4 regions of the Cytobacillus sp. Hm23 genome follow, and region 2 is predicted to be linked to each of the others. Evidence: predicted binding sites of a transcription regulator. Region 2 holds the regulator's gene; each other region holds the start of a gene.
The links. The regulator Rex, encoded in region 2, represses fermentation and respiration genes when NADH is low (regulators of the CRP and FNR family bind a similar motif). The targets are predictions, from matches to a motif close to TTGTGAAATATTTCACAA.

Region 1 (8,389 bases), on a different contig from region 2:
ATTGTAACTGTAACCATAATCATGAAACGATGAAAGCAGCAGTAGTAAAAGAATTTAAGAAGGAGTTATCGGTAGAATGTGTTGAAAAACCGAAGGCTTCTAACGGACAAATATTAGTGAAAATAAAAGCTTGTGGTGTGTGCCATACTGATTTACACGCAGCTCATGGTGATTGGAAAGTAAAGCCTAAGCTACCATTGATCCCTGGTCATGAAGGAGTGGGAGAGGTTGTAGAGGTTGGCGAAGGTGTTACACACCTCAAAGTTGGAGATAGAGTAGGTGTACCTTGGTTATATTCAGCTTGTGGACAATGTGAATATTGCTTAACTGGAAGAGAAACCTTATGTCTTAACCAGCATAATGCAGGATATTCTATCGATGGTGGATATGCAGAATATTGTTTAGCAGCTGCTGATTATGTAGTTAAGGTACCAGAAAATTTAGGCTACGTAGAAGCTGCACCAATTTTTTGTGCCGGTGTGACAACATATAAGGCGTTAAAAGTTAGTGAAGCTAAGCCAGGTGATTGGGTTGCTATCTATGGTGTAGGTGGATTAGGACATGTAGCTGTACAATATGCTAAAGCAATGGGATTCAAAGTCGTGGCTGTAGATACATTTAGTGAAAAATTAAATCTTGCTAAAGAGCTTGGAGCAGATGATACTGTTAACCCACTTGATGAAGATTCTGCAGAATACATCCAAAGGGAGTTCGGTGGCGTTCAAGCATCGATTTGTACAGCAGTTTCAAAAAAAGCATTTGATGAAGCTTATCGTGCAGTAAAACGCGGTGGAAAATGTGTTGCAGTCGGACTACCTCCTGAAATGATCGAAATACCAATATTTGATACAGTTTTAAATGCTGTTAGTGTAGTGGGATCGATTGTTGGAACTAGAAAGGATTTACAAGAGGCTTTACAATTTGCTGCAGATGGAAAAGTGAAAACAACGGTGACGAAAGCTAAGTTAGAAGATATTAACGACATATTTGCTGATCTTGAAGCGGGCAAAATTAACGGACGAGTTGTTATGGAAATATAAAAAGGCTCTTTTCATAAACTTTGTTGCTATTGTTATCCAATTAGTACCAAAAAAAGTGGTTTAACACGGTTAGTCATTGTTGTACAAAAGAAAAGATGCCACGAACTATAGTTGTGTACGTGTTTTGTTCTTAGTACGAAAAGCAACAATTAATGTGAAAACAACCTATAAAAAAGAAGAAGAAAGCTCAAAAGCAACAATTGCTTTTGAGCTTTTCTATATTTATAAGGTTCCTTCAGCTGAATCAACGGTATGTTTTAATAACATTGATATAGTTACAGGTCCAACTCCTCCTGGGACTGGAGTGATTGCACTAGCATATTTTAAACAGCTATCATAATCTGCATCACCAACATTTCCTTTGTTGTAACCTGCATCAAGCACGACAGCACCTTCTTTAAGCCATTCTCCTTTAATAAAATTAGGTTTGCCAACTGCAGCAACGACAATATCTGCTTGTTTAATAATGTCTGCTAAATTTTGTGTTTTTGAATGACATGTCGTTACAGTTGCATTCCTGTTAAGCAGCATCATTGACACTGGTTTTCCTAAAATAGGGCTTCGTCCAATAACAACTGCATGTTTACCTTCAATTGGCAAGGAATAATAATCGATAATTTCTAAAATAGCTGCAGGTGTACACGAAGGATATTTTCCAAAGCCGAACGATGTTTGTCCAAAACCGAGACTAGTGACACCATCTACATCTTTTTCAATATCAATTGCTTCAAAGGCAGCCCGTTCATCTATATGGCTTGGCACTGGGTGCTGTAATAAGATGCCATGTGTAGAAGGATCATTATTAAGCTCCTGAATGATTTGTAATAGTTCTTCAGTTTGAGTTTCTTTTGGTAGATGAATGCGTTTTGAGAAAATGCCTAACCGGTCGCACGCATTCCCTTTCATTTTTACATAAGTGGCAGAAGAAGGATCATCTCCAACTAAAATTGTAGCTAAACAAGGATTAACGCCTCGCTCTTTTAATGCAGATACACGCATTGTTAAGCTGTCTTTTACAGAATTGGCAACCTTAGTTCCATCTAAAATCAATTTTTCTTCCAACTTTATCCCTCCTATATTATATACAAAGAGGCTGGAGAAAACGTAATAGTGCTTAATAGTCTAATATTTTCATGTATTCCTGTTTAATGAGAAGAGCCTAATTTGTTTTAATGTATGGTTCCTACATTCATATCAATAAAAACTCCTAGACTAAATTTGGCACATACGCTGATCCAGATGCCTCTGCCCAGACGACACGGCAATTTCTTTTACAGCTCCCTCGTGGTTCATTCCACAATTGTCGTCAGTAACTGTAAAAAATAACGGCTCTTTTTTCGTAAACTTTGTTGCTAATGTAATTAAATTCAACAGTATGTTGAGGATATCATGCAGCTTTCTACAAAATTACAAGAAGTATAGATGCCATGTACGCTCGTTCGTATACTGTATTTTCTTTGTTAGAGAAGCAACAGTCAATGCAAAATATGATAGACCATGTTTATTGTATAATAAATCACGAACAATATCTACAAAATAACCTAGTAATGTTCAGTTTTTTATGTATAACTAAAATAATTGTCACATTTCACGAACCCACTGTGATATTTTGTTAGTCAAGTCTTGAGAAGTGTCTGCATTTGTATGGGATTTGAGTGAAGAATTAAGTATGCTTTTAAGCGTTTCAGCGTCCAGTTCATAATCAACTTTGAAAGACCACTCAATAATTGGAATGGCGATAATAGAATACTCTTCTTTTTTATTTTCGTATAAGTATATTTTTTCTTGTTGATTATTGATTATAGCTTTCCGAATTTTCATCTTCATCATCCTTATTATCCATAATGTTTTAGTAAATAGTAGCCTGCTTTATATACTAATTTGTTGTTGCTTTCATTGTGCACAACAGAAGCAGCTTTTCCATACATTTATTTTTGATGAAATTATATGATTTGTAAAGTCTGTATTAATGAATTTCATAAAAAACGAAATAAATGAAGGCGTTTTCATTTATGTGAATAGGTGTGGCATTTTTGTGAAATAAATGTGAAGTTTTATTTTGAAATTGTCAAAAAGTATGTTGTAGTGATGTTAATTAATGTGAGATTTATCACATTTTTCAATTATTTAAAATGGTACTTTTATTATGATAGTAATGTTTTTAAGATCTTTGCTCAAGGAGGGGGGATCATTCTGAAAGGTATGAATCTGCTAAAGACATTAATAGGTGGTCTAGCTGCTTACGAATTACTTTCACTTATGAAAGGTGGAAACAAAACTGTTCTTCGTCCTCCTGGAGCAGCTGAAGAAGATGAATTTCTAGCACTATGTGTACGTTGTGGAAAGTGTAATCAAGCATGTCCGTATGACAGCATTAAGATGGGTACTGAGGCGCATGGTTTCGGATTAGGTACACCATTTATTGAAGCTAGAGAAAATCCTTGTAGATTATGTGAAGATTTCCCTTGTATTGAGGTTTGTCCTACAACTGCCTTATTTGGAATTAACAAAGTTGAAGACGTTCAAATGGGAACAGCAATCATTGATCCTGAACATTGTATCGCTTATGAGGGGATGCGTTGTGAAGTATGTTATCGCGAATGTCCGCTTATTGATGAAGCGATTAAATTAGATATTTACTTAAAACCCGGTGACGATATTCATGCAGTGTTCGCCCCAATCATTGATGTCGATAAATGTGTAGGATGTGGGATTTGTGAACAAAGATGTGTTGTTGACAATCCTGTTGCAATTCGTGTGAAGCCACGAGAAGTAAGAGGATTGTTTTAGCTTTTATAAAAAGAAACAGAATTTGTAATGGGGGAGGAGTTATTTAATGGAGTTAACACGCAGATCTTTATTAAAAGCAACTGCAGTTTCCGCAACATTAGCAGTTGCAGGCTGTAAAAAGGATGAAGCGACAACACCAGTAGAACCGCAAAATGATCCTGTCGTACAGGAAATGGCTAACGTTGAACCTGATGAATGGAAATCAACGGTATGTCGCTTCTGTGGGACTGGTTGTGGAGTACTCGTTGGTGTAAAAGATGGTAAAGTTGTTGCCACAAAAGGTGATCCTGACAACCGCTCTAGTCGTGGCTTAAATTGTATTAAAGGGTATTACGTAGGAAAGATTCTTTTTGGCAAAGATCGCTTAACGAAGCCATTAATTAGAGAAGACAAAAGTAAAAAAGGGACGATGGAAGGTTTTCGAGAGGCATCTTGGGAAGAAGCTTTAGATTTAGTTGCAAATAAATTAAAAGAGAATCACGCTAAAGACCCTAAATCTATTGCCTTTTGGGGATCAGGTCAACAGACGATCACTGAAGGGTATGCATCAGTGAAGTTATGGAAAATAGGATTGTTAAATAATAATATTGATCCAAATGCACGTCTTTGTATGGCAAGTGCAGTTGCTGGATTTATGAAGACATTCCAATCAGATGAACCAATGGGATCTTATCGTGATTTAGATGAAGCTGATGTTTTTGTCACATGGGGAGCAAATATGGCAGAGATGCACCCAGTTCTATATTCTCGTCTAACTGCAAGAAAATTAAGTGGTACGAATGTCAAACATTATGACTTAACAACGAGACCATCCCGTACATCTGAAACTGCGGAATCCGTACTTGTCTTTAGACCGCAAACGGATTTAGCTATTGCGAATGCTATCGCCAACTATCTCATAGTCAATGATGCGTATGACAAGAAGTTTGTTGAAGAACATTGTCAGTTCAAAGCAGGTACCGAAAACCTTGGTCACACATTCGATGACAATTATGAAGCTACAGAGGTTGGAAAGGTTGCAGGGAAAGACTGGAATATAACATTTGAAGAATATAAACAAATGGTGAGTGAATACACGCTTGAAAAGGCCGAAGAATTGTCTGGTGTTCCAGCTGAACAGATTGAAGAATTAGCAAAAGAGTTCGCTGATCCGAATAAAAAAATCATGTCACTTTGGACGATGGGAATGAACCAGCATACAAGAGGGACTTGGATTAACAATTTAGTATACAACCTTCATCTTATGACTGGTAAAATAAGTAAACCTGGTAACGGTCCATTTTCATTAACGGGCCAACCAAGTGCGTGTGGGACAGCTCGGGAGGTTGGTGTATTCGCGCATCGTCTACCAGCTGACTTAGAGGTGAAAAAACCGGAACATAGACAATTTAGTGAATTGATTTGGAATCTTCCAAAAGGATACTTAGATCCGATTGAAACACCAGGTTATCATACGGTCAAAATGTTCCGAGAATTGGGTAACGGAAATGTTAAGTTTATGTGGAGTATGTCAAACAACTGGGGACAAACGATGCCTAAGCTCAACCGCTTCAGAGGGAATGATCCTGACGGAAAAGGTGTCAAGGATGGATTTATCGTCGTATCTGAAGTTTATCCGACTCGTTCAACTGAGATGGCAGATGTTGTTTTTCCAGCATCCATGTGGGTGGAGAGAGAAGGACAATTTGGTAATGCTGAAAGGCGTAGTAATGTTTTTGAAAAATGTACCGAACCGCCAGGTGAGGCAAAATGGGATTTATGGGCAATTGTTCAAGTAGCAAAACGTGTGCTTGAAGGTAAAAAAATAGGTGATAAAGATGCCTTTGATGTTATATTCGGCAATATTTGGGATTATGACAAAAATGATTTACTTGAGGACCAGCATGAAGTAAACAAAATACTTTGGGAAGAGTACCGAATGTTCTCTAATCCACATACGCATGAAAATCCTGAAGTACAGGAGCTCGGCAAGCAATTAAAGACTAAAGCAAAACAGTTAGCACCATATGAAGAGTACTTTAAGCAACACGGTATTTGCTGGCCTGTTCGTGAAGTGAATGGCGAATGGCTCGAAACAAATTGGCGTTATTCGTATGGAAAACAAGAGGATGGTTTTGACCAATACAATATTGAGGAATTTGGTCAACCAGGAAGATATAAAGACATTGATTTTTATAAATCTACTGATCATAGACCTACGATTTTCTTCCGTCCATTTGAGGATGCATCTGAGATTCCAGATAAAGAGTATCCGTTTTGGTTATGCACTGGTCGCGTGTTGGAGCATTGGCACAGCGGTTCGATGACGAGACGTGTTCCAGAATTACACCGAGCAGTACCTGAAGCATTTTGTGAAATTCACCCTGAGGATGCAGAAGCATTGGGCATAAAAACAGGTGATATGGTCAAAGTTATTACACGTCGTGGTGAAGTGAAAGTGAAAGCTACAACAAAAGGGCGTGGAAATCCACCTAAAGGTCTTATCTACGTACCATTCTTTGCGGAAGAAACATTAATTAATTTAGCAACACTAGACACATATTGTCCGATTTCTAAACAACCCGACTATAAAAAATGTGCAGTTAAGATTGAAAAGGCTTAGGGGGTGAGCACATGAAAAAAAGAAATTTGTTATTATTTGTAATTTCTGTATTAGTCTTTAGTCTTATTGGTTGTTCAAATGATACTGCAGATCCGGTGCAGCAAACAGAACCAGAAGTAACTGAAGAACCTGTTGTTGAGACGGTCACATTACCACAATTATCATCTGATGACAGAGAAGATGCTGCTTCGATGGTATTACAAGGGGCACCACCAATGCAACCAGATGACCATATTGACAGATGGAACCCTGAGTTACGATATGAAAGCTGTACTGCATGTCATGGAAATGAAGCAACAGGTGCGCCTACACCGCCTGCCGACCATTATGTAGATGACAAAATAGGCAATCCAATCTATAGAGATAACTGTATTCAGTGCCATGCTACACAAAACGATACAAAACCTGCTTTTAACCAACCATAAATGAAAAATATTATATCAATACAACGAGGTAAAGGTGGTTGTAAGTTTCTAAAGAAAAACTTTGCTGTCTACGAAAAAACAACAATACAGACAAAATATATCATGAAAAATATGTCATAAGTAGTACAACAGGCCTCACAATTTCAATATGCTGTACAAGAGTAAAAATTAATCAGCATATAGATTTTATCTAATGTGAGGTCAGTTTTATTTATTTTTCATCAAGATGTATGTGTAAAGGGGGAGATTTTATGGTGATTTCTGGCATCCTTATTGAGACGATTATAGGAAAAGCAACGGAAGCTGCAACCGAACTTGAAAAAATTTCTGGAGTAGAGGTACATCATATTGAAGCTGAATCAAAGGTAATAATTACTCTAGAGGCAGATACGATTAATGATAGCTACGAAACATCGAAGTTATTTGAGGGAATTGAGGGTGTACTTACGGTATGTCTTGTGTATACAAATTTTGAGGGGCAACAAATCTCTGAGGCAGATGTTATACAATGACTGAGAAAATGACTAGGCGCAGTTTCTTTTCACTTAACATCAGTTCTACAATCGGCTTTATAGGGAATTTTATCGCACCACAAATAGAACAAGAGAGAGATTTTATTCGACCTCCAGGTGCAGAAAGTGAATTAGCCTTTTTAACTTCGTGTACTCGTTGTGGTATCTGTAAAGATGTATGTCCAGAAAATACGATTTCTCTTTTTTCAATGAAACACGGAGCAAAGCTTACCAACACTCCCTATCTTGATCCTAATGATATTGCATGTACTTTTTGTGAAAAGTGTATTGATCATTGCCCTACAAGCGCGTTAAGTAAAGATGGCTTGATGCAAAACCCTGCCATAGGCAAAGCTGAAATCAAACAACAAAATTGTTTGGCTTTTCGTGAAGTGATGTGTGATTACTGTGTGAGATCATGTCCTATTGAGGGGGCATTAAAGATAATAGATGGGAAACCTAAAGTTGATGATAAACTTTGTAATGGATGTGGGCTGTGTGTTTCTAGCTGTATTCAACAGTACAAAGGGATATTTGTGAATACTATATAAGCTTATTTTGGAGGGGTCACGTATGTTATCGAATATTGGTGTACCAGGTCTTATCCTCATTCTCATCCTTGCTCTTGTCATATTTGGACCTAACAAGCTTCCAGAATTGGGGAGAGCAGTTGGGTCAACATTAAAAGAATTTAAAAAAGCAACAAAAGAATTAGTTGATGATACAGGCAAAGAAGTGATAGAAGCAAAGCAGGTTATTAAGGAAAGCACAGAGTCAGTAAAGCAATAACTTTTTCAATGCTTAAGATAGCTCTGTTAATTTTCTAAAAAAATTGTTGTTTTCTAAGTTAACAATAATTTACTTACAACTAGAGTTCGGGTGTATTTTCTTCTTTAAAGTGGTGTCAACCGTATAAAAACTCAATAAAGTTAATGATAAGAGCAAAATATATAATGAGAACAAGGAACCTCATGTGAGGATGAAATGGATGAGATTGAAAAGAAAATCATATCATAAATG
Region 2 (8,389 bases):
AAAAAGCACCTTTACAGAAAATGGTTCCAGTGCTGGTCGGGGATGAACAAGGCGTTTGCGCTTTTCTTCATGTCCAGTTCCGTCTCCTAGCCTCTCGAGGTCGTTTCACAACAATCCTAAAAGGTAAAAAGCACCTTCTAGGATTGTAGTTCCAACGCTTGTCGAGGCAAAACAGTCGTCTCCACTTTTCTTCATGTCCAGCTCCAGCGCCTATCCCCTCGAGTCCCTTCACCATTTTCCATAAAGGCAAAAAGCACCTTTACAGAAAATGGTTCCAGTGCTAGTCGGGGATGAACAAGGCGTTTGCGCTTTTCTTCATGTCCAGTTCCGTCTCCTAGCCTCTCGAGGTCGTTTCACAACAATCCTAAAAGGTAAAAAGCACCTTCTAGGATTGTAGCTCCAACGCTTGTCGAGGCAAAACAGTCGTCTCCACTTTTCTTCATGTCCAGCTCCAGCGCCTATCCCCTCGAGTCCCTTCACCATTTTCCATAAAGGTAAAAAGCACCTTTACAGAAAATAGTTCCAGTGCTTGTCGGGGATGAACAAGTCGCTTGCGCTTTTCTTCTAATCATGGAGTGTTTCCCATTCGGTCATTAATTGTTCTAGTTGCTCCTGGTACTGTGAGTTTTCTTCATTAATCACTGCCACTTTTTCGTGATCTTGAAAGATAGTTGGGTCACATAGGAGAGTCTCATTTTTATCTATTTTTTCTTCGAGTTTTGATATCTCTATTTCTAGCTCTTCGATTCTTCTTTTTCTCTGACGCTGTAATTTCTTCATTTCCTTTTCTTGTTCATAAGTCAGCTTCGTCTGCGTTTTATCTTCCTTGATTGAAGGATTGACTACTTGCTGTTCATTTAACAGCTTAATTTCCTCAATTTCTGCTTTTTTTGATATGAAATAATCATAGTCTCCCAAATATTCAGTAATACCGTTTGGAGCAAGTTCATACACTTTCGTCGCTAGTCGGTTTATAAAATAGCGGTCGTGGGAGACGAATAGAATTGTACCAGGATAGTCAATCAATGCATTTTCAAGTACTTCTTTACTATCCAAGTCTAAGTGGTTTGTAGGCTCATCCAAAATTAGCAGATTAGCTTTTTGTAACATAAGCTTTGCTAACGCAAGTCGTGCCTTTTGGCCACCACTAAGTGTTGATACCGGCTTCAACACATCATCACCTGAAAATAAAAAGTTGCCTAACACTGTCCTTATATCTTTCTCGGGTTTTGATGGGTACTCATCCCACAGTTCATTGAGAACACTTTTATTTGAACTAAGATTTGCTTGTTCTTGGTCATAGTAGCCAACTTTAACATTTGATCCAAAAGAAAATTCTCCTTGTAGGGCTTGTATCTTTTTGATCGCTGCCTTGAGTAAAGTTGATTTCCCAATACCATTTGGACCTACCAAAGCTACACTGTCACTTTTCATGATTTGAAAATTGATATGTTGGATAATAGGCTTGTTGTTTTCATAAGAAACAGAAATGTCTTTAGCTTTTAAAACTTCATTTCCACTTTGACGTTCGATGTCAAAGTGGAACGAAGCGGATTTTTCATCTCCAGCAGGCTTATCTAGGACTGTCATTTTCTCCAGTTGTTTTCTTCTACTTTGTGCTCGTTTTGTTGTTGAAGCTCGTGCTAAGTTTCGTTGAACGAAATCCTTAAGCTTGGCTATTTCACCTTGCTGCTTTTCATAAAGCTTTAAATCGTGTTCGTAATTTTCTGCTTTCTTCTTTAAATAATCACTATAATTTCCGATGAATTTTGCCGAATTAGTTCGAGATATTTCGTATACTTGTGTAACGACTTTATCAAGGAAATAACGGTCATGAGATACGATGAGAATAGCTCCTGGATAGCCGAGTAAATATTGCTCCAACCAAGTAAGTGTATCAATGTCAAGGTGGTTAGTAGGCTCATCTAGTATTAATAAATTTGGCTTTGCTAATAATAGCTTCCCTAGAGCAAGCCTCGTTTTTTGACCACCACTTAAAGATGATATAGGTGTTGAGTAATTAAAGCTTGAAAACTGAAGTCCGTGTAGAACAGCTCGTATATCAGCTTCATATTGATAGCCACCTTGTTCTTTATATTGAATTTGTAAATGATCATACTCTTTTAATAGTTTGTCGTAATCTGCCTTGTTTGACATTAGGCTTTGATTGGACATTTTTTCTTCTAGTTTACGTAATTCCATCTCCATTTTTTTTAACGGTTCAAACACGGTTAACATTTCTTCCCAAATAGATAAGTCCGAATCTAAGCCACTATGTTGTGCTAAATATCCAATAGAAATGTCTTTCGGTTTCATGACGCTTCCGCTATCATGAGACATGTAACCTGCTATTATTTTCAATAAGGTTGATTTACCAGCGCCGTTACGGCCAACGACAGCTATCCTATCTTTCAATTGTACTTCTAGCTTTATATTCGATAAAATAAGATCAGATCCAAAATATTTTGTGAGCTGATTCACTTGTAACACTATCATGTTAGTTCACCTCTGTTATAATAGTTTTAGTGTATCTTAAAATGTATGAAATGAGCAATATTCTTTCACTGGATTCCAATGTTTACTTATCTAAGGCTTGAGAAGTGCTTATTTTTAACAATAGTTTATCTTGGTTTGTATGCGCTTTCTTATTAAAGACATTTTAGGCTTAGCTTTGATATCATGTACGATGTATAGGCTCTTTTCGTAGAATTTTTGCTATTGACAGTAATTTAGGACAGCAAAAAATGAATTTATGCAATTGACCTCATTTATAATGAGGAAAAAGCTACAACCGCTAGGTTTATACGTATTTTTTCTTAAAACGAATAACAGCAATTAATGCGAGTAAAGCCTTGTACTAAAACATAAATAGGATTACTAATAGTATTTGTTGCACCTTTTCATCATTAAAACTATAACAATAGGCTAAATTATTAGTTACAATTGCCACACCACTTACGAAAAAGCCATTTACTAAGAAGGTGATAGAAACGGCCTTGCCTTGGATGTACATATAGTTTTCACGCCTTGTTAAAGTAACGACAGGATTGTAAAAATAGTGTAGTATAGTCATATTGAGAGGTGAAAAGCAACAGTGTCTTCATTTACACATTTTAATGATCAAGGTAGAGCAAAGATGGTTGATATTTCTGAAAAGGGCGAAACATTAAGAACTGCTATAGCGAGATCAAGTATCTCAGTTAATAAAGAAATTTATGAACAAATTATTCATTCAAAAATAAAAAAAGGGGATGTTTTAGCTGTAGCTCAAGTGGCTGGTATTATGGCTGCAAAAAAAACATCAGATATTATCCCGATGTGTCACCCAATTAGTTTAAAGGGTGTCGATATCACATTTACATGGGAAGAAGAAAAGCAATTATACAAGCTTATTATTATCGTAGAAGTTAAAACGAAGGGTAGTACAGGTGTTGAAATGGAAGCTTTAACTGCTGCTAGCACATGTGCCTTAACTGTTTATGACATGTGTAAAGCAGTTGATAAAGGTATGGTTATTGGTCCAACTTATTTATTAGAGAAGACTGGTGGAAAGAACGGAGACTTTATTAGAGAGCAGTGAATGAATAGCTGTTTGAATGTGGGGGAATAGAAGTGAATAACGAACAAACAAAAATTCCACAAGCTACTGCAAAGCGTTTGCCATTGTATTATCGATTCATTAAAAATCTTCATGCTGCAGGTAAGCAGCGCGTATCTTCTGCTGAATTAAGCGAGGCTGTAAAAGTAGATTCAGCAACAATACGTAGAGATTTTTCGTATTTTGGTGCTTTAGGTAAAAAAGGGTATGGTTATAATGTTAATTACTTATTAACATTTTTTCGACAAACACTAGATCAAGATGAACTGACAAAAGTGGTGTTAATCGGGGTCGGGAATTTAGGTACTGCATTTTTAAATTACAACTTTATTAAAAATAATAATATGAAAATTGAACTTGCATTTGATGTTGATGAACAAAAAATTGGCTCTACAGTTGGAGATGTTCCTATTTATCATATGGATGATTTAGAAAAACATATTACCAAAGATGTAAGTGTTGCCATCTTAACTGTACCTGCACCAGTTGCTCAAGGGATGACCGATCGTTTAGTAGAAACAGGTATCAAGGGTATTTTGAATTTTACACCAGCTCGAATTAATGTACCTGATCATATTAGAATTCATCACATTGATTTAGCAGTTGAGTTACAATCTTTAGTATATTTCCTTAAAAACTACCCAACTGAATAGTAGCTCTACTGGCATTGTGGTCGTTTGCATGATCATCGAGTTATAATAACAATATATGCTTTATAATGATAGATCAGGAAAATTATTTGTAATTTATGATGGAGGTGAGACCAATTAACATAGGAATTGGAAGTCTTATATTAATTTTAGTGATCGCACTCGTTATCTTTGGTCCAAATAAGCTTCCTCAATTAGGAAAAGCTGCTGGAGACACACTTAGAGAATTTAAGAGAGCGGCACAAGACATTGCAAATGAAAATAATAAAAAGAAGTAACATTAGGATGAGAAAGTATGAATGATAGTAAAGAAATGTCTGTATACGATCATATAGGAGAGCTAAGGAAGCGTCTAATTATCGCAGTCGTTTTCTTTGTTGTTGCTACAATTGGAAGCTTTTTTTTGGCAGAGCCAATCATTGTCTATTTACAACAGGCTGATGAAGCAAAAGAGCTGACGATGAATGCATTTTCCTTAACTGATCCAATAAAAATTTATATGCAATTTGCTTTTATTATAGCTTTTGTAATTACTGCACCAGTTATTTTATACCAGCTTTGGGCGTTTATTAGTCCAGGTCTATATGAAAAAGAGCGGAAAATCACTTTAAGTTATATACCAATTTCAGTGTTACTATTTTTAGGTGGGGTTTCATTTTCCTATTTTATTCTATTTCCATTTGTTATTGAGTTTATGACGAGGATATCTGAACGCCTAACGGTTAATCAAGTTATTGGTATAAATGAATATTTCCAATTTCTATTTAAAATCACTATTCCATTTGGAATATTGTTTCAGCTTCCTGTCGTTGTGATGTTTTTAACTAGACTTGGCATAGTCACGCCTATGTTTTTAGCGAAAATAAGAAAATACGCATATTTCGTTTTACTAGTTATAGCAGCATTTATTACGCCACCTGAGCTCATTTCACATCTGATGGTGACGATACCTTTATTTATTCTATATGAAATAAGTATCTTTATCTCAAAAATAACCTTTCGGAAAGTGGAAAAACTAGAACAGGAACTCATGACTGAGAATGAGTAACAACCATACAATAATCATAACAAAGTTAATCAAAGTGAGTTTTTACAAATTGTAGAGGCTCACTTTTTTCATTTAGTATTTTCTAGCGGTTATTTTGTGAGTATATGCAAGTATAAAGATCGTATTAGTATCTTATATTTAAGTATTGAATAAATGAAGAAAGTAATGATGTTAATGAACAATAAAACAACAAAATTGTATGAGGTTGATTTATATAAACCTATTCAAGACCATTTTATAGAACAGGGGTATGAAGTATATGGAGAAGTCAATCATTGTGATATAGCAGCTATAAAAGACGATGAGCTAGTGATCGTGGAGCTTAAGCTTAATATAAGTATAAAGCTGTTAATACAAGCTACTAAAAGGCAGCGTTTATCCGATCAGGTGTATATTGCCATCCCGAGGCCTACATATTCTTTGCGTTCTAAAAAATGGCAGGATATTTGTTATTTGGTCAGAAGGTTAGAATTAGGCCTTATGATTGTAACTTTTAAAAATGGTACTGCACAGGTAGAAATCATTATAGCCCCAGCTGACTTTGATCGAAAAAAAAGCATGCAACGCAGCAAGAAAAAGAGAGATTTACTTTTAACTGAAATGCAAGGCAGGCATCGTGACCATAATGTTGGTGGAAGCAAAAATCAAAAAATCATGACGGCGTACAAAGAAAACTGTATTCATATTGCTTGTTGCCTCGAACGTTTAGGTCAGTTATCAACAAGTGATCTTCGCCAAATGGGAACCGGTGATAAAACTGTATCCATTCTTAATAAAAATTATTACGGCTGGTTTGAAAGGGTGCGAAGAGGAACTTATTCACTTAGTGATAAAGGCAAGAATGAGCTAACTTCATATCCACAACTTGTTCACTATTACGGTGAATTAATAACAAATAAGCTTGGTTGATACAGAGAAAGGTATTTTGGGTAACTCATATGTATTTAGAGAAGAAAAGATGTCCCGAACATATGCCTGTATTCGTGCTAAGCTAAAAGCAACAATTAATGTGAAATCAGCCATAGAATAAAACAACCTTCCTATTAACTAGGAAGGTTGTTTATTATTTTATATTTTTTAGTTTGTTATGAAAGATAAACATACGAATAGCCACTCCAAAATCAAGGGTGGCTACAAAAGACAATATGAGAGTGGGGAAATTCCAAATTGTTTCTTGAGCTGATTGAATTGCGAGATATGTGAAAACGATTCCTATAAAACTATATATAAATCCAAAAAATAAAGGTGAGCGGCGCATATGTTATAATCCTCCAATAATCGACTGCATTTGTTCCAGTTGTTGTCGCATTTGTTCAATGTCATCCTTGTAGATAGTTTGTATTAAGACCACAAATGTATTCATTGAAACGTGTGCAATAATAGGTACGAGTATTCTTTTTGTTTTCACATAAAGAAAGGCAAAAGTAAATCCCATTGAACTGTATATGAGTATGTGCTCTGGCTCACCATGAACTAGGGCGAATATGACAGAACTAATAAGTGCTGATATCCAAAAATTATATTTCTTATACAACGAGCCAAAAATGATCTTTCTAAAAATGATTTCCTCTAATATTGGTGCGATGATTGAAGTGACAATAATGAATAACGGGACCAATTCAAAAATTCCGATAAGCACTTCAGTATTTTCTGACCCTGGATTAATTCCAAGTAACATTTCAATATTTGCTGCTAAAGATTGTGCAAATAAAGCAAGGAAAATACCTGCGATTGACCAGAAAATAGCTTTACCAGTAGAGGGGTAATCTTCAGGAATCACTCTGTTAATCATATCTTTTTTCATAATGAAGAGGATAATCATTAATCCGAGGATAAAGCTAATTACAGCCCAATAACCAACCCTAATGACTAGCGCAATATCATTAGAATGAGCATCCTCGCCTACACCTAAAATTTCTAATAATGGCACACCTAAAGTCGCTGAAAATTGGACAATAATATACGCGATAATTACATACCAATAATGTCTTTCGAACGGTGGAAATATTTTTTTAATCAATAAAATAATCTCCTTTAAATGTTTGTTCATGCTGCTTTAATTTTTAATAGTATTTTGCTATTTGGGAATGTCTTGTTCCCCTTCGCAGCTTTTAGAGGTCACCATGTCATTTTATCAGAAAGAAAAATCCCTATTCAAATGATATACCTTAATGATTTGACATTGTTAGCCTATATAACGATTTTCATCATAGTTGTCCGATTAAAATATGCACTAATAATGTATGTCCGATATACACGGGTTAGTACAATACTTACCGTATTTTATCACAGTATTCTAACATACTCATGTATATTATGTTTTTTATGTTTATTCCTACGTATTTGTGACATAATTTTAAAGGGTTAAATGATAAAGGTGTTTACATAAGAAGGTATACATTTTATTTCAATCATGTAAAACCTACTTAGCGTTCCAATACACCAATACATCAACTATTAACTCTAAAAGATCATAGACGTGGGCTGTTTTTGATTTAAATAATGTTTTTCGCACTAAGCAATTGCTAAGTACTTAACTAGAGTTATGGCATCTTCTTCTGTAAAGCGATGATAACCGTATAAAACACTTTTTCTATGCTGGTATCAATAGCGGCAAAGATTACGAAAAGAGTCTTTCTATATTGAAGACTATGACAAGAAATAAAGCCAACATAGTTGCTCTAATTGTGTAATAAAAAATAGGACGAATGTCGTGGTTATACAAGGGAGAACTTGTCTATTTATGGGGTATATATGAAATTAGGAATTTTTTTCTGCTTTAGACTTGCAAAAACATTTGAGATTCATTAATATAATAGTTGTGTTAGCACTCAAGTATAGCGAGTGCTAATAGAAGAATATTGAACAATAATACCATTTAAATTATTTGAGGAGGTTGTTTCACTTGTTAAAGCCATTAGGTGATCGTGTTGTTATTCAAATTGAAGAAACAGAAGAAAAGACTGCAAGTGGTATCGTATTACCGGATACTGCAAAGGAAAAGCCTCAAGAAGGAAAAGTTGTAGCTGTTGGTTCTGGTCGAGTACTAGACAGCGGTGAGCGTGTAGCTCTTGAAGTAGCTGTAGGTGATAG
Region 3 (8,389 bases), on a different contig from region 2:
TCATCATGCTGACTTAACGAATGAACACTCTGGAGGTTTCTCTCTGAAAAATTATTAATTGTTATTTGAAAGTGGTCAACTGTTTTTGAGCATTTACAATTAACAAGTTTTGACTAGGAGAAGGACGTAATCAGGCGTTAACTGACTAAGTGGGAGCAGATGTAATTTGCTTCAACTAGGGTGGCACCACGGGTAAATGATAACTCTCGTCCCTACGAATAGTAGGGATGGGAGTTTTTTATTTTGGTTAATTTAGGAGGAAAATGTATGTCTTATCAAATACCAAGGGGAACACAGGATATTCTCCCAGATGAAGTTGAGCGATGGCAATATGTTGAAGAAAAAGCTAGAGAGTTGTGTGGAAAATATAATTACAAGGAACTCCGGACGCCAGTTTTTGAACATACAGAGCTATTCGCTAGAGGGGTAGGAGAAACAACAGATATCGTTCAAAAAGAGATGTATACATTTGAAGACAGAGGTCAAAGAAGTTTAACTTTAAGGCCTGAGGGTACAGCATCGGTTGTTCGAGCTTTCGTAGAAAAAAAGATGTACGGGAGTCCTAATCAACCTACAAAACTATTTTATATTGGTCCAATGTTTCGTTACGAAAGACCGCAATCAGGAAGGTTTCGTCAATTTGTACAGTTTGGCATAGAAGCGCTCGGTAGTAATGACCCTGCAATTGATGCTGAAGTAATTGGGATAGCAATGGACTTATACAAAAGCTTAGGGCTTACTAATTTAAAGCTTGTTATCAACAGCTTAGGTGATCAAGAAAGTAGAGTGGCTCATCGTGATGCCCTTATTAAGCACTTTGAACCTAAAATTGAAGAGTTTTGCACCGATTGTCAAACTAGATTAGAGAAAAATCCATTAAGAATTTTAGATTGTAAAAAGGATCAAGGTCATGAATTGATGAATTCAGCACCTTCCATATTGGAATATTTAAATGAAGAATCAAAAATATATTTTGATAAAGTTCAAACGTATTTAACAAGCTTACACATTCCCTTTGAAGTAGATGCTCGCCTAGTTCGAGGATTGGATTATTATAATCATACCGCATTTGAAATAATGAGTAATGCAGAAGGCTTTGGCTCTATTACAACTTTATGTGGTGGTGGTAGATATAACGGTTTAGTACAGAGTATTGGTGGGCCAGAAACACCTGGTGTTGGGTTTGCGCTAAGTATAGAACGGCTGTTAGCAGCAATTGATGCCGAGAAAATACAGCTTCCTATAACGAGTCACATCGATTGTTACGTTGTTACGCTAGGAGACAAAGCGAAGGATATGTCAGTATCCCTAGTACATCAATTACGGAATGCTGGATTAATTGCGGAGAAAGATTATCAAGATAAGAAGTTAAAAGCTCAATTCAAAGCGGCTGACAGGTTACAAGCAAAATTTGTTGCTGTATTAGGTGACGAAGAGATAGAGAGAAACGTAATTAATGTAAAAAATATGAGTACTGGTGAACAAAATGAAATAAATCTGAATGATTTTACGTCATATGTAATGGAAAACATACAATAGGGGGATTCTTATGTTTGGAAGATCATATTTTTGTGGGCAAGTAACAGAGCAGGCAATTGGAGAGAAAGTAAAATTAAAAGGGTGGGTACAAAAAAGACGTGACCTAGGTGGCTTAATATTTATTGATTTACGTGACCGTACGGGAATCGTTCAAGTAGTATTTAATCCAAAAATGTCTCCTGAAGCTTTAAGTATAGCAGAGAAAGTAAGAAATGAATTTGTTCTTCATATAGATGGTAATGTAGTAGCTCGTGAAGAGGGCACGATTAACGAAAACCTTAGTACTGGAAAAATTGAAGTACACGCAGAACAGGTTACAATTATTAATTCAGCAAAAACACCTCCTTTTGTAATTGCTGATCAATCAGAGGTTTCTGAAGATACCCGCTTAAAGTATCGCTACCTAGATTTTCGAAGACCGGTTATATTTGATACGTTAAAAATGCGCCATAATATTACGAAATCAATTAGATCATATTTAGATGGTGAAGAGTTTATAGATATTGAAACGCCAATTCTAACAAAGAGTACACCAGAAGGAGCGCGTGATTATTTAGTACCTAGTCGTGTTCATGAGGGAGAGTTTTATGCGCTGCCACAATCACCTCAATTATTTAAACAATTGTTAATGGTAGGTGGCATCGAAAAATATTATCAAATTGCACGTTGTTTCAGAGATGAAGATTTACGAGCAGATCGCCAACCTGAATTTACTCAAATTGATATTGAAACTTCCTTTATGGATCAAGAGGATATTATTTCGATGACAGAGCAAATGATGTCAAAAGTCATGAGTGATGTAAAGGGCCTGGAAGTATCGCTTCCGTTCCCACGTATGACCTATGACGAAGCTATGAATAGGTTCGGTTCTGATAAACCTGATACGCGCTTTGAGATGGAGCTAATAGACTTATCGGAACAAGTTCAGGACTGCGGATTTAAAGTGTTTTCAGGGGCTGTTAATTCTGGTGGTCAAGTCAAAGCACTTAATGTGAAAGGTGCTGCGAACTCTTTTTCTCGAAAAGATATAGATGCTCTTGCTGATTTTGTTAGTGTTTATGGCGCAAAAGGGTTAGCTTGGTTAAAAGTAGAAGAAGAAGGGCTTAAAGGACCTATTGCAAAGTTTTTCAGTGAGGAAGAACAAAGTGGCTTTATTTCTTCTTTAGAAGCTGTTGCAGGAGACTTATTATTATTCGTAGCTGATAAAAAAGCAGTTGTGGCAGATGCTCTTGGTGCATTGCGCATAAAGCTAGGAAAAGAATTAAACTTAATTGATGAAAATAAGTTTAATTTCCTGTGGGTAACAGACTGGCCTTTATTAGAGCATGATGATGAAGAAGGGCGTTATTACGCAGCACATCATCCTTTTACAATGCCTGCTCGAGAAGATATTGAATTGTTAGATACAGACCCTTCTCGCGTAAAAGCTGTAGCATATGATTTGGTGTTAAACGGCTATGAATTAGGTGGAGGGTCACTGCGTATATATGAAAGAGAGTTACAAGAAAAAATGTTTAAAGCTTTAGGCTTTACAGAGGAAGAAGCTAACGAACAATTTGGCTTTTTGATGGAAGCATTTGAATATGGGACACCACCTCACGGAGGTATTGCTTTAGGTTTAGATCGAATTGTCATGATCTTAGCAGGTCGTTCAAATTTACGTGATACGATTGCTTTTCCGAAAACTGCTAGTGCTAGCTGTTTACTAACAGATGCACCTGGAGAAGTAAGCATTGAACAATTAGCTGAACTTAATTTAGCGCTAACTGTGAAAAAAAGCTAATATGTCCAATATTTCCTCAACTTGATAACTGTAAATTGGTGTGATATTATAATAACAGAACTTGAAAGTCCTGATGTGTTCGTCTTATAACCTATTGTTTTGACCGAACAATAAGTTATACGGGAGCTTGAGTTTTCAAACAGCGTACATGCCTTCTGGATTTTAAGGACGTACTAACATTTGGAACAGGGCACCCACCTGCGGAGTGCGGGATCAAAACGAAGGCATCGACGGCACAATTGGGACTTCCGTTATAATAAAATAAAAAAGGTAAACCCTATACATGATGTGTAGGGTTTTTGTATCTATTAAAAGTACATAAATACTATACATTTGTAACAGACATAGCTTGAAAATCATACAATGGGCTGTTTTCCTAATAAATAAAAATGTTTACAGCTACAGTTTGTTGCAACTTTTGTTCTAGATTACGATGGCAACGGTCCAAAACGACTTTTTGCCAATACTGTTACATTTTGTATCTTGACGAAAAAATGATGTTCAAATCTTGTATTTATTATAATTTATGATATTATTTTTATCGGAAAACCTTGAATAAGTTTGTGACAAACGGAGTTGAGAATATGCTACATCAATTTTCTAGAAATGAATTAGCGATTGGGATAGAAGGATTAAACATTTTAAAAAATAGCACAGTGGCAGTACTTGGAATTGGTGGTGTAGGGTCATTTGCAGCTGAAGCACTAGCTCGATCTGGTGTAGGAAGGCTTGTATTAGTTGATAAGGATGATGTTGATATTACAAATGTAAATCGACAAATTCACGCGTTACTCTCAACAGTTGGTAAGCCGAAAGCTGACCTTATGAAGGACCGTATAAAAGATATTAATCCAGAGTGTCAAGTGATTGCGTTGAAAATGTTTTATACAGAGGAGACGTATGAGGAGTTTTTTAGTTATGGAATAGATTTTGTTATAGATGCGTCTGATACGATTTGTTACAAAATCCATTTAATGAAGGAATGCTTGCAGAGGGAGATTCCAATTATTTCAAGTATGGGTGCAGCAAATAAAATGGATCCTACACGTTTTAAAATAGCTGATATTTCTAAAACGCACACTGATCCTATTGCAAAAGTTATTCGAACGAAATTACGTAAAGAGGGTATCCGTAAGGGGATTAGAGTAGTGTTTTCTGATGAGAGTCCTATTGTGATTCGGGAGGATATTCGCAAGAAAATTGTTCCTGATGAAAATACGCCTATTAGAAAAGCTAAAATGCCACCATCATCCAATGCATTTGTTCCATCAGTAGCAGGGCTAATAATGGCAAGTCATGTGGTTACTGAACTGTTAACAGATATACCAATTAAACGAGTAAATCAGGGTTAAACATACTCTACATTTAACGGAGCTCGGCTTGGACCTTCTCGTTTCGACAATGACAAAAGCGTGGTCTAAAGATAGACCACGTTTTTTATTTAGCTAATTGTTCCAAGTTTCCGTTTTTATCCATTCTGAAAGCCGGAGACGGTCTTTCTTCATTATCATCAAATAAAACCATTTTCCGTGCTCGATCCATAATTTGTACTAATGCTTGATAGTCTTCTTGTATCATAGATTGCTTTTCGGACATTTTTTCAAGCTTTATAACTAGTTCTTTATTTTGCTTTGAAAGAGTTTGGTTTTCTTGTTGCAATTGTACATTTTCTTGCTGTAATCTCATTGAATGTTGATCTTGTACTTTAAGTTCTTTTAAATAAGAAATGCAATCTTCTAGAGATATTGAATTTGATCCAGCTGATGATTCTATAGGAGGCACTGATGTAGTCACTGGCGTAGTCAACAACTCTGTCGTGAACTCATTATTTAGATTATAGGTCTCTACTGGATTGCTATCATCAACTGTAGTAATCTGTGGTAGTGAAATTGTACTAGGAAGCTCATCTTGCTTCTTTAATCTGTCTAACGCTCTCTTTCTTTCTTTTCTTTGCTTTTTCGCAATGGCGATAGCTTGATCATACTTTCCTCTTACTTCCGCGTTCCACCGAAAACCACAAGCAGCAGAAGTTCGGTTAAGCTTATCACCTACTTCTTCGAAGGCTGATAACTGAGTTCCACCTTCACGAATATAGCGAAGTACTGTTTCTGCAAGTAATAGGTCTTCTTCATGAGACCATGCATCTTGACGAACTTTCACATAAACACTCCTATCTTCTGAAAAATTTAATTTACTATATAGTAGATTTTCTATTAATAGAATGGACGGCTATTATAATTTTTATACATTTACTAGTTTTTTTAAACATTAAAAGGTGTAAAAAGTGGGGAATATAAGTTTAATAATGTATGTGAAATTATTCACAATGTCGTCAAATTTAATGTAACTATTCACAACATATCGATAGTATAATAAATGTGTAAGATAATTAGTTAATTTAGTAAAAAACGTAGGTATCAAGTAAGTAGCTTTTTTTTAACACTCACATGTGAAAACATTCACAAACTTTAAGCGAGAAATTAGGAGGAGTTTCAAATGGCTGTTGAAGAAAAAGTATTAAAACAACAACAAGATGTTTCAAAAATGATTAATTCTTTAGTTGATCGTGGTTCTAAAGCGTTAAAGGAATTTCGCAATTATGATCAAGAAATGATCAATGACATAGTAAAAGAAATGGCTTTAGCAGGATTAGATCAACATATGCAATTAGCTAAGCTAGCAGTTGATGAAACAAAACGTGGTGTTTATGAGGATAAAATTATTAAAAATATTTTTGCTACAGAATATATTTATCATAACGTTAAATATGATAAAACTGTCGGCATTATTAATGATAATGAACACGAAGGGGTAATCGAAGTTGCAGAGCCAGTTGGTGTTGTTGCTGGTGTAACACCCGTAACAAATCCAACATCAACAACGATGTTTAAAGCAATTATTGCAATTAAAACTAGAAACCCAATTATTTTTGCTTTCCACCCATCTGCACAAAAATGTAGTAGTGAAGCTGCAAGAATTCTTCGTGACGCAGCAGTAAAAGCAGGAGCACCTGAAGGTTGTATTCAATGGATAGAAACGCCATCTATCGAAGCAACAAAACAATTAATGAATCATGATGGGGTTGCGATCGTCTTAGCAACAGGTGGTCCAGGAATGGTTAAATCAGCTTATAGTACTGGTAAACCTGCGTTAGGTGTAGGTGCTGGTAACGTACCTTGTTATATTGAAAAATCTGCTGAGGTGAAACGTTCTGTAAATGATTTAATCTTATCAAAAACATTTGATAATGGTATGATTTGTGCTTCTGAACAAGCTGTTATTATCGATAAAGAAATTTATGATGAAGTGAAAAAAGAAATGATATATCATTCTTGTTATTTCTTATCAGAAAACGAGAAGAAAAAAGTAGAAAAACTTGTTATTGATGAAAACAAATGTGCTGTTAATCCAAACATCGTAGGTAAACCAGCTTATGAAATTGCCAAAATGGCTGGTGTAGAAGTACCAAAAGATACTAAAATTCTAATGGCTGAATTAAAAGGTGTAGGTGAAGCTCACCCACTTTCAAGAGAAAAGCTTAGTCCAGTTCTAGCATGTTATAAAGTTAATAATACAGAAGAAGGGATTACTCGTGCAGAAGAAATGCTAGAGTTTGGAGGTCTAGGTCACTCTGCTGTAATCCATTCTGAAGACCAAGAAACCATTGAAGCTTATGGAAAACGTATGAAAGCATGTCGTGTCATTGTGAATGCTCCATCTTCACAAGGGGCAATCGGAGATATTTATAATGCATATATTCCTTCATTAACATTAGGATGTGGATCTTACGGTAAGAACTCTGTATCTTCAAATGTTGGAACAGCGAACTTATTAAATGTCAAAAAAATTGCGAAAAGGAATGTCAATATGCAATGGTTTAAGCTTCCACCAAAAGTTTACTTTGAAAAGCATTCTACTCAATATTTAGCAAAAATGCCTGAAATCTCAAAAGCTTTGATTGTAACGGACCCAGGTATGGTGAAGCTTGGCTATGTTGATAAAGTTCTTTATTATTTACGTAAACGTCAAGATTACGTCCATTGTGAAATTTTCTCAAATGTTGAGCCAGATCCATCTATTGAAACAGTGATGAAGGGTGCAGAAATGATGAAGGAATTCCAACCTGATGTCATCATTGCACTTGGCGGTGGATCAGCGATGGATGCTGCAAAAGGAATGTGGTTATTTTACGAACACCCAGAAACAACGTTCCATGGCTTAAAACAGAAATTTTTAGACATCCGTAAACGTACGTTCAAATATCCTAAACTAGGAAACAAAGCTAAATTTGTTGCAATACCAACAACTTCAGGAACTGGATCTGAGGTAACACCATTCTCTGTTATTACAGACAAGAAAAACAATGTCAAGTATCCGTTAGCAGATTATGAATTAACACCAGATGTTGCAATCGTAGATCCACAGTTTGTTATGACAGTTCCGAAGCACGTAACTGCAGATACTGGTATGGATGTTTTAACACATGCAATTGAAGCATACGTTTCTAATATGGCAAATGATTATACGGATGGTTTAGCGATTAAAGCTATTCAACTAGTATTTGAATATTTACCAAAAGCTTATCATAATGGTGCAGATGAACTTGCAAGGGAGAAAATGCACAATGCATCTACAATTGCAGGTATGGCATTTGCAAATGCATTCTTAGGTATTAATCATAGCTTGGCACATAAAATGGGTGCAGAGTTCCATATTGCACACGGTAGAGCAAATACATTATTAATGCCACATGTTATTCGTTTCAATGCAACAAAACCGAAAAAGTTTACAGCATTCCCTAAATATAAACATTTCATTGCTGATCAACGTTATGCTGAAATTGCTAAAGCATTAGGTTTACCAGCACGTACAACTGAAGAAGGTGTAGAGAGCTTAATCCAAGCGGTAATTAAATTAGCGAAAGAACTAAATATTCCTATGAGTTTACCTGAAAATGGTGTAGATAAAAAAGAATTTGAGGAAAAAGTGGCAATTTTGGCAGACAGAGCATTTGAAGATCAATGTACACCAGCAAATCCAAAGTTACCATTAGTTACTGAATTAGAA
Region 4 (8,389 bases), on a different contig from region 2:
ATGATTGATTCGTTATTATTCGTAACGTATTTTGTAAAATTGTTGAATCAATATTGGCATCAGTAGTAATAAATGAAAGCATAGTCGCCATATTGGGATGAATCATACCTGAACCTTTAGCCACTCCACCTATTGTCACTGTCTTTCCATCAATAATGGTCTGATAACATACCTTTTTTGTAACAGTATCAGTCGTTAAAATAGCTGTTTCAAAATGCTGTGCATTGTTTTTCGTTTTGTTAGGTTTGAGTTTTTTTATTCCTGAACGGATCTTATTCATTTGTAATAGTTCACCAATTACACCTGTAGAAGCTACTGCAACAAAGTGTTCTTGCATCGAAAATTGTGTAGCACATATATGTCTCATTTCATATGCATCCTGCAAACCTTGTTCACCAGTGCATGCGTTGGCACAGGCACTGTTTACAACGATAGCTTGAAGCTTGTTTTCAACTGCAATACTTTGTTGCGTAACTTTTAATGGAGGTGCTTGAAAATGACTTTGTGTATATACTGCAGCACATGTAGCTGGTACTTCACTGAGAACGATACCAAGATCATTCTTTGTGTATCGTAACCCTGCATGAACTCCATCAGTTTGAAACCCTTTTGGAGATGTTATCGTTCCTTCTGGCAATACATTAACAGTACCTACTTTTGTTTTCATATTAATCAAACTTATTCCTCCATTATTTTTTCGTAAGAGAAAGTAAAAAAATATATATCGTCTATGGATAAACAGGAAGTAAATTTAAGCCAGTATGTTCATCCATACCTAGTATAATATTTAAATTTTGAATAGCCTGACCTGCTGCTCCCTTTACGAGATTATCAATCACTGAAACAATTGTAATTCTTCCAGTTCGTTCATCATTCACCAATGCAATATCACAATAATTTGAACCATAAACTTCCTTCGTTGAAGGGAATGTATCCTTTAATCGTACAAAATAATGCTCATCATATGCACATCTATAAATATCATACAACTCCTCTATTTTGAGCTGTTTTTTAGGCTCAACATACATTGTAGCCATAATCCCTCGAGTCATCGGAACAAGATGGGTGCTTAATGTAATTGGTTGAATGCTATCATTCCAATTTAGGAGCATTTGCTCTATTTCTGGAATATGCTGATGTTTATTTACTTTATAGATTTTTAGGTTCTCATTTGTTTCAGCAAAATGAACAGAGGTAGCTAAATTTCTTCCTGCTCCAGAAACACCTGATTTTGCATCAATAATGATCGACTCTTCCTTAATTAAGTTCAACTGAACTAAAGGTGCTAACCCGAGTAATACTGCAGTAGGGTAACAACCAGGATTTGCAATGATTTTAGCTTCACTAATTTTATTGCTGTTCCACTCGGATAATCCATACACAGCTTCCTCGACAATTTGAGATGGAGCTGGTGTCTTGTTATACCATCTTTCATAAGATTCATTATCTTGTAGCCGCAAATCACCTGATAAATCAATGATATGTGTATCATATTCACTTAATTGTGGTGTCAATTCACTAGATACACCGGCAGGTGTGGCCATAAATACCACATCTACCTCACTACCAATTTTGTCAATATCAATACTTTCTAATTGAAAGTTCAAACTTCCAGATAAATGTCCATACATCTGCCCTAATGGTAATCCATCATTAGAAGATGAATGAACAGAATGAACATTAACGACTGGATGTTGCTGCAATAAACGTAATAGTTCTACTCCTCCATAACCTGTTGCACCGATTACAGCAGCTCTCATCTCCGATCCCCCTCTATTTCTTAGGCAGCATTGATTCACTCAATCCATAGCTACCCCTCTGTCTTTGTCATGCTTTTTAAACATCACGTAAAATTAGTTTTCATTATAATACTGAATAAATATAAAATCAATTGTATTTTTATAAATATATGATAAAAATCTTAAACTATTATATAAATACTATTAATTACGCTGTAAAAATAGAACAGACATTAAATCAACCTATGTTGTAGCTTAGTTGAATATTGACCTTAAAAATAAATGAACCAAAAAGAGCTAACCTTTAATTGGTTAGCTCTTGTTATTAGGCTCTTTTCGTAAACTTTGTTGCTAATGTTATCAAATTAGCAACATAAAAATGTTTTATATTGTTAGTCATTATTGAACACTAGAAAAGATGCCACGAATTTTAGTTGTGTACGTGTTTATTACTTAGTACGAAAAGCAACAATCAATACGAAAACACCCTTTTATTAATACGATATACACTTCAAAGCTATTTTAGACTAGCACAACAACGACTAAGAAAAAATAAACAGCATTTATAATTTCCCAGATACCTACCTTCAAGACAGAAACATTTTTTCCATAAAAGTAAAAAGCACGGACTACACTCGGTATATACGCAATAATAAACCAAGGGTAGCCACTTACAAATAATATGACTATGATACCTAGATGGTAGCCCCAAGATATCCAACGGTATGTACTATTTTTCTTCTCTCTTATCATTGTTTTCACATAAAATGTACTTCCTATAAAGAAGAACATTGAAAGTAACAAAATCCCAATAGCAACAAAATCTATCGAACCAGTTCCCCCATAATAACTAGCAACTCCACCGATACTAAATGATGTAATTGCACTCATGTCATTTAGTAAAGCACGCTCTTGGTTTTTCTTTGCAAAATAAACATTCACCACGAAAAAAGGCAGCATGACAATGCCGAAATAAAAAAGTTTATAATTTATAATCAATGTTATAACTAAACAAATAAGAGCTGGAAACATATAAATAAATGTCCATTTGAGATAAAATTCGCGTCGCTTCCCTTTCAAAAACATGAGCAAAGGATATGTACCTAAATAAAGTAATAGCCAGCCACCGAATAAGGGGAAATGTATCATAGAAGGCTGCCCAGCAAATATTCCTACCAAAAATGGGATGAGTAACATAGCCCATGCACCATGTTGTTTCGGAATCAAAGGTTTCATACTCGTTCACCTCACCTAAACTTTCTTAGTTGTTATTATAATGAAACAACATAAAACATTAAGTGAGATAAATCACAAAGTTTCAGCTACCAAATGGCCTTTCATGACTTTTTAAGAACAATTAAGAGAGAAACTATATTGAAATGTGTCTATTTTGTCCATTTTTAGTTACTATAACAAACTGTTCTAAAAAACCCCTTGAAAAAATCTGTAGAAACTAATTTATACACAATTTTCAAAACTCATGTTTACTTATCTTTACATGAACTGTATTAATAATCACCTGAATATTTACGTTCATGGTAATAATGATATTTCTCATGGTAGTAGGCTCACGCTAATTCGCCGAGTTATGCCGTTTTGCTTTTCTGAATCCACACTATAAGGCTAGAAGCTGAAGACTTCTAGCCTTAAGATGTCCTAGAATAGACTACTTAGTTAAAATTAATTAAAACACGTCAAGCGAACTGATTCTTTATAGAAAAAACCTCGTCAACTTATTTATCTTGCGATTTTATATTACTTTGCATCTTTCTTCAAACATACGATTTAGATTTAGACAGACTTTCTTTAGCTAACTGATATTCATGTTGCATTTCCTCAATAATTTCAGCAACTGTTTGAGCTCTATTTATCTGGCCAACGCCTTGTCCTGCAGAAAATATATCCTTCCATACTTTCGCATTTGTTTGGTTCATAAATGAAAAGTCAACAGTTTGTTTCTTATCAAGTACATTTATATCAATACCTGCATTTAGAATACTTTCCTTTAGGTAATTGGCGTATACACCACTAATAGCATCAGTATAAATAAGATCATCTACAGAAGCATTTATTAACATATCTCTATAATCTTCACTTGCAAAGCTCTCTTTTGCACTAATAAATCTCGTTCCGATGTAAGCCATGTCCATACCTAAAGCTTCAACTGCAAGAATATCACGTCCCGTCGTGATGCAACCTGCCAAGACTGTAATACCATCCCAAAATTTTCTTACTTCTCCTGCAAAAGCAAAGCTATTAATTGTTCCAGCATGCCCTCCTGCACCTGAACATACTAGAATTAAACCGTCAACTCCCATTTTTGTAGCTTTGCGAGCATGAGGAATGTTACTTACATCAGCAAAGACAAGACCGCCGTAATGATGAACAATTTCAACAACAGCTGACGGATTTCCAAGTGATGTAATAACGATTGGGGGCTGATATTTAGTTATTAACCGTAAGTCTTCCTCATATCGTGGATTTGTTTGATGAACGATAAAATTGACAGCCCATGGTGCAACTTTCAGTTGAGGGTCTTCTTTTTTTGCAATAGCTAGCTCTGATGAAATTTCAGCCATCCAACCTTCTAATATATCTACTGTTCTAGCATTCAATGTTGGAAATGAACCTATGACACCTAACTTACAACTTTCAATAACTAACTTTGGACTTGATATGAGAAACATTGGTGCTGAAATGACTGGTAAAGTTAAATTAGTAGTCATATGTTTAGGCAATTTTTCGTTCATTATCTTCTCCCCCTTTTTAATTCATATGCAAATTATCTACCTGAAAATTGTGGTTGTCTTTTCTCAAAAAATGATGTTACTCCTTCCCTATGATCTTTCGTTGTAAAGGCAATACCTTGCGCCATAGCTTCTTCAGCTAAAATGTGATCGAAGCTTGATTCAAAGCTATGGTTTAAAATCGACTTAGTTAATGCAATTGCATTTGGAGCACCTTCTGTTATTGTTTTCGCAAATTCAACTGCTCGTTCCATTAAATGTTCAGCGGATACTAATTCAAGCACAATACCATATTCAAACGCTTCTTTTGCAGTAATTTTTCGTCCTGAATACATAAGCTCCTTTGCCCTTTGTAACCCTACAGTGCGTGGTAAAAGAAACATTCCTCCCATATCAGGAACTAGACCAATTTTTGCAAAGATTTGAGAAAATACAGCTTTCTCTGAAGCTAAAACAAAATCACAACAAAGAGCTAAGTTAAACCCTCCTCCAACTGCTAATCCATTGACAGCAGCAATAACTGGCTTTTCTAAAGCATAAATTCTTTTAAGTAAATCATGTCCCTCTATCAAATATTTACGACCGTTCACTGCATTCAAATCTGGAAAATCAGTTACATTCCCACCTGAACTAAATGCACGACCAGTACCTGTCAAAATGATGCTTTGCACATGCTCATCCTTCTCCGCTTTTCGAATAGCTTCTTCAAGTTCCTCAATTAAATCAAAAGACAGTGCATTCAGCTTATCAGGATTATTCAACGTAATTACAGCTGTACGATCTAGCAATTCATATAATACTAAATTATTCATCATTCTATATTCCTCCTTTTGTTTCTCTTATAAGATCAAGACCGTTCACGTACTATCACAACATGTTTCTTAGTTGAGTTTTTAATACTTTACCAGTTGCATTTCGAGGTAGATTAGAAAGTAATTCTATATGTTTAGGAATCTTATAATTTGCAAGCTTTCCATTACAAAATTTTGTGAAGTGCTGGAGCGTCAAATTATTGTCAGTATCATGTAAAACAATATATGCCTTAGGGACCTCACCCCATGTCTCATCTACTGCCCCAACTACGGCAACTTCTTTGATATCAGGGTGCTTATATAAAACTTGTTCCACTTCAGCAGGATAAATATTTTCTCCGCCACTTATAATCATATCTTTCTTTCTATCTACAATATAAATAAACCCCTCATCATCCATTCTGGCTAAATCCCCTGTATAGAACCAACTATCTTTAATAGCCTTCTTCGTTTCAAGTGGTTTATTCCAATATCCTGCAAACACATTAGGGCCTTTGACTAGTAATTCACCGACTTCACCATGTTCTACACTGCTTCCTAAATCATTTACAATTTTTACTTCAGTGTGTATAGGGTTCTTACCAACTGAGCCCATCTTTCGATAAGCATTTTTAGCATCTAGTAAACTTACAAATGGAGCTGTTTCAGTTAATCCAAAACCTTCATATAACGGTACTTGTTTTTGCTGAAAAAATTCAATCACTGTGAGAGGACATGGTGCGCCACCAGAAATGCAAAATCGAAAAGATGATAGATCATAGTCATTAATGAGGTTAGAATGTAATAGAGCCATCCACATTGCAGGAACAAGAAAGAGACTAGTTACTTTATAAGTTTGTATCGCATGTAGTACCTTATCTGGTTGAAAATGGTCTTGAAGAACGACAGTTCCTCCTTTATATAGTACAGGGGTTGTGAGAATATTCATCCCACCAATATGGAATAAAGGTGCCACAGTTAAAGTAATGTCATTTTCTTTGAAAGCTAAAAATTGAATTGCATTAATTGCATTCCATTGTGTATTCCCGTGAGTTAACATTGCTCCTTTTGGTTTCCCAGTCGTACCAGACGTATACATCATCATATGAACATCATTTTCGCTCAGTTCAAATTGAGGCTCGTTCCCCAATGACTGATCTATTAAATTTTCGTAAGATAAATCCACTAAATCTGGAGAGTGACCGACATGGATGAAATAATTTAATTCTTTTATTCTTTCACGCAAGGCATTCACTGCTTGAGCCATTCTTTCATCATAGATTAAATGGCCTGTTCCAGAGTCGCGAACAATATATTCAATTTCATCAATGCTAAGACGAAAATTTATCGGTACAAAAATAGCGCCAATTTTAGCACAAGCAAACATCGTTTCCATACATTCATTTGAGTTAAAAAGGAGAGCATTAACTCTATCTCCAAATCGAACTCCTAACTTAAGTAAACTATTAGCCAGTTTATTAACCCTAATATTTAATTCCTTATACGTGATTGTTTTATCTTTGTATATGAGAGCAGCTTGTTCCGGTATCTGTTCACTATGATATGTTAGCCATGCTCCTATTCCTTTGTTCATTTTGTTAACCCACCTTTCACTAATTTACTTGTTACTTAGTCTTGTTTCGAAAAAATGTTTTTCTCAGAGTGAATGGTTTTTTTATTAAGACTTAGCGTGAGCATAGTGTTCTTGATATTGTTTCCGAATATAATGCTTCTGTATTTTTCCGGTGGATGTCATAGGTAATTCACTTACGATAACGACATCCTTAGGAACCTGGAATCCTCCTAAATGTTGCTTGCAATATGCAATAATTTCTTCAGGCGTTATACCCATTCCCTCTTTTGGAATTACAAACGCAGTCACTGCCTCACTCCAGTGCTCGTGTGGCAACCCTACAACTACTACATTTTGAACTTTAGCGTGATTAATAATTGTTTGTTCTACCTTTATAGATGCCACATTTTCTCCACCAGTTTTAATCATGTCTTTTTTTCGATCTACAAAAATCATTTGTCCATCATCATCCCAATAACCTAAGTCCCCTGTATGATGCCAATCAAACATACGCGTTTGCTCGGTAGCTTGTTTATTATTTAAATATCCATTCATGACGTTCGGACCACGGTGGACGATTTCACCGACTTGATTTTTACTGAGGATGTTACCTTCACCATCCATAATCACTGTATCGTTAACTAAACTACTCGTACCCCAATAAGATCCGAATCGGCGTAACTGTTCTTCTGGTTTAAAAAACATCGTACCTGGATACATTTCTGTTTGACCAGTACCTAATAAAAAATTTGCATTCAATTCGCTTATGCCTTTTTCTAAAGTAAACTTATCCATCGGAGCCATCCCATACATACACGTTTCGAGAGATGTAAAATCATAGTGTTCTCTCTTTGGATGATGAATAATGGCTCGATACATAATAGGTAAGGCAAACATAACCGTAACCTTTTCCTCTTGGACCGTTCCCATAAAGGCTTCTGGTTCAAAAGTTTTATATATGATATTCTTTGCCCCTATATTTATAAACGATGTAAGAAATGCATGTTGTGCACAATGAAACATCGGTAACATAATTGTTACAACATCCTCTTGCTTCAATTTGTTTTCAATAATATTTGCTAAGCTTGATATATAGACACTTGTATGACTTATCATGACACCTTTCGGGTTACCTGTCGTTCCACTCGTAAACATAATTTGAGCTACATCACGATCATGAATATCAACTACCGGTTCCTCTATAGATTCTTCACTGAAAGCAGCAAGAAATGCTAATTCTTCTTCTGAGGAGTTATTAAAATATAACAAACGTTTTTCCTTTAAGTTCTCATAATCTTGCGTTAACAACGGTGCATCACCAAGTATGATCGATGCCTTCACCTCATCGAGAATATATAGCTTTTCTTGAATTGATATATGCGGGTTAATTGGTACCCATGTTAATCCTGCTTTTGCTATACCAAAGATGGCGATTACATGTTCGTAGGAATTCCCAGCAATGGTAGCTACACAATCACCTTTGTTAAATTTATTACTTAACAAATAGTTAGCGTATTGATTAACCGCATTGTCTAGTTG

Region 1: the regulator Rex is predicted to act here: its motif matches at 3,139-3,156, upstream of ACSVDA_RS18615 (4Fe-4S dicluster domain-containing protein).
Region 3: the regulator Rex is predicted to act here: its motif matches at 5,632-5,649, upstream of adhE (bifunctional acetaldehyde-CoA/alcohol dehydrogenase).
Region 4: the regulator Rex is predicted to act here: its motif matches at 3,036-3,053, upstream of ACSVDA_RS01615 (YwiC-like family protein).

Annotation. Positions count from the first base shown of each region.
Region 1 covers NZ_JBPXRQ010000035.1:40,662-49,050, reverse strand. Annotated here, with positions in the region: gene adhP (alcohol dehydrogenase AdhP) at 30-1,040, shown strand; gene ACSVDA_RS18625 (bifunctional 5,10-methylenetetrahydrofolate dehydrogenase/5,10-methenyltetrahydrofolate cyclohydrolase) at 1,263-2,102, opposite strand; ZMP/ZTP riboswitch at 2,281-2,364, opposite strand; gene ACSVDA_RS18620 (YueH family protein) at 2,622-2,861, opposite strand; gene ACSVDA_RS18615 (4Fe-4S dicluster domain-containing protein) at 3,243-3,830, shown strand; gene napA (nitrate reductase catalytic subunit NapA) at 3,877-6,432, shown strand; gene ACSVDA_RS18605 (nitrate reductase cytochrome c-type subunit) at 6,444-6,857, shown strand; gene ACSVDA_RS18600 (chaperone NapD) at 7,109-7,369, shown strand; gene ACSVDA_RS18595 (4Fe-4S dicluster domain-containing protein) at 7,366-7,920, shown strand; gene tatA (twin-arginine translocase TatA/TatE family subunit) at 7,943-8,158, shown strand; gene ACSVDA_RS18585 (NapH/MauN family ferredoxin-type protein) at 8,358-8,389, shown strand, end outside.
Region 2 covers NZ_JBPXRQ010000061.1:7,012-15,400, reverse strand. Annotated here, with positions in the region: gene ACSVDA_RS23160 (hypothetical protein) at 68-232, opposite strand; gene ACSVDA_RS23155 (hypothetical protein) at 316-480, opposite strand; gene ACSVDA_RS23150 (ABC-F family ATP-binding cassette domain-containing protein) at 565-2,496, opposite strand; gene ACSVDA_RS23145 (hypothetical protein) at 2,858-3,073, opposite strand; gene moaC (cyclic pyranopterin monophosphate synthase MoaC) at 3,095-3,580, shown strand; gene ACSVDA_RS23135 (redox-sensing transcriptional repressor Rex) at 3,613-4,251, shown strand; gene ACSVDA_RS23130 (twin-arginine translocase TatA/TatE family subunit) at 4,350-4,526, shown strand; gene tatC (twin-arginine translocase subunit TatC) at 4,544-5,296, shown strand; gene ACSVDA_RS23120 (DUF2161 domain-containing phosphodiesterase) at 5,450-6,205, shown strand; gene ACSVDA_RS23115 (YdiK family protein) at 6,360-6,554, opposite strand; gene ACSVDA_RS23110 (CPBP family intramembrane glutamic endopeptidase) at 6,558-7,316, opposite strand; gene groES (co-chaperone GroES) at 8,202-8,389, shown strand, end outside.
Region 3 covers NZ_JBPXRQ010000017.1:16,882-25,270, forward strand. Annotated here, with positions in the region: T-box leader at 1-217, shown strand, start outside; gene hisS (histidine--tRNA ligase) at 268-1,539, shown strand; gene aspS (aspartate--tRNA ligase) at 1,550-3,322, shown strand; RNA gene ssrS (6S RNA) at 3,387-3,572, shown strand; gene ACSVDA_RS12770 (tRNA threonylcarbamoyladenosine dehydratase) at 3,907-4,674, shown strand; gene ACSVDA_RS12775 (RsfA family transcriptional regulator) at 4,760-5,482, opposite strand; gene adhE (bifunctional acetaldehyde-CoA/alcohol dehydrogenase) at 5,819-8,389, shown strand, end outside.
Region 4 covers NZ_JBPXRQ010000002.1:24,410-32,798, reverse strand. Annotated here, with positions in the region: gene argJ (bifunctional ornithine acetyltransferase/N-acetylglutamate synthase) at 1-667, opposite strand, end outside; gene argC (N-acetyl-gamma-glutamyl-phosphate reductase) at 729-1,760, opposite strand; gene ACSVDA_RS01615 (YwiC-like family protein) at 2,262-2,975, opposite strand; gene ACSVDA_RS01610 (NAD(P)H-dependent flavin oxidoreductase) at 3,512-4,489, opposite strand; gene ACSVDA_RS01605 (enoyl-CoA hydratase/isomerase family protein) at 4,522-5,301, opposite strand; gene menE (o-succinylbenzoate--CoA ligase) at 5,354-6,871, opposite strand; gene ACSVDA_RS01595 (AMP-binding protein) at 6,956-8,389, opposite strand, start outside.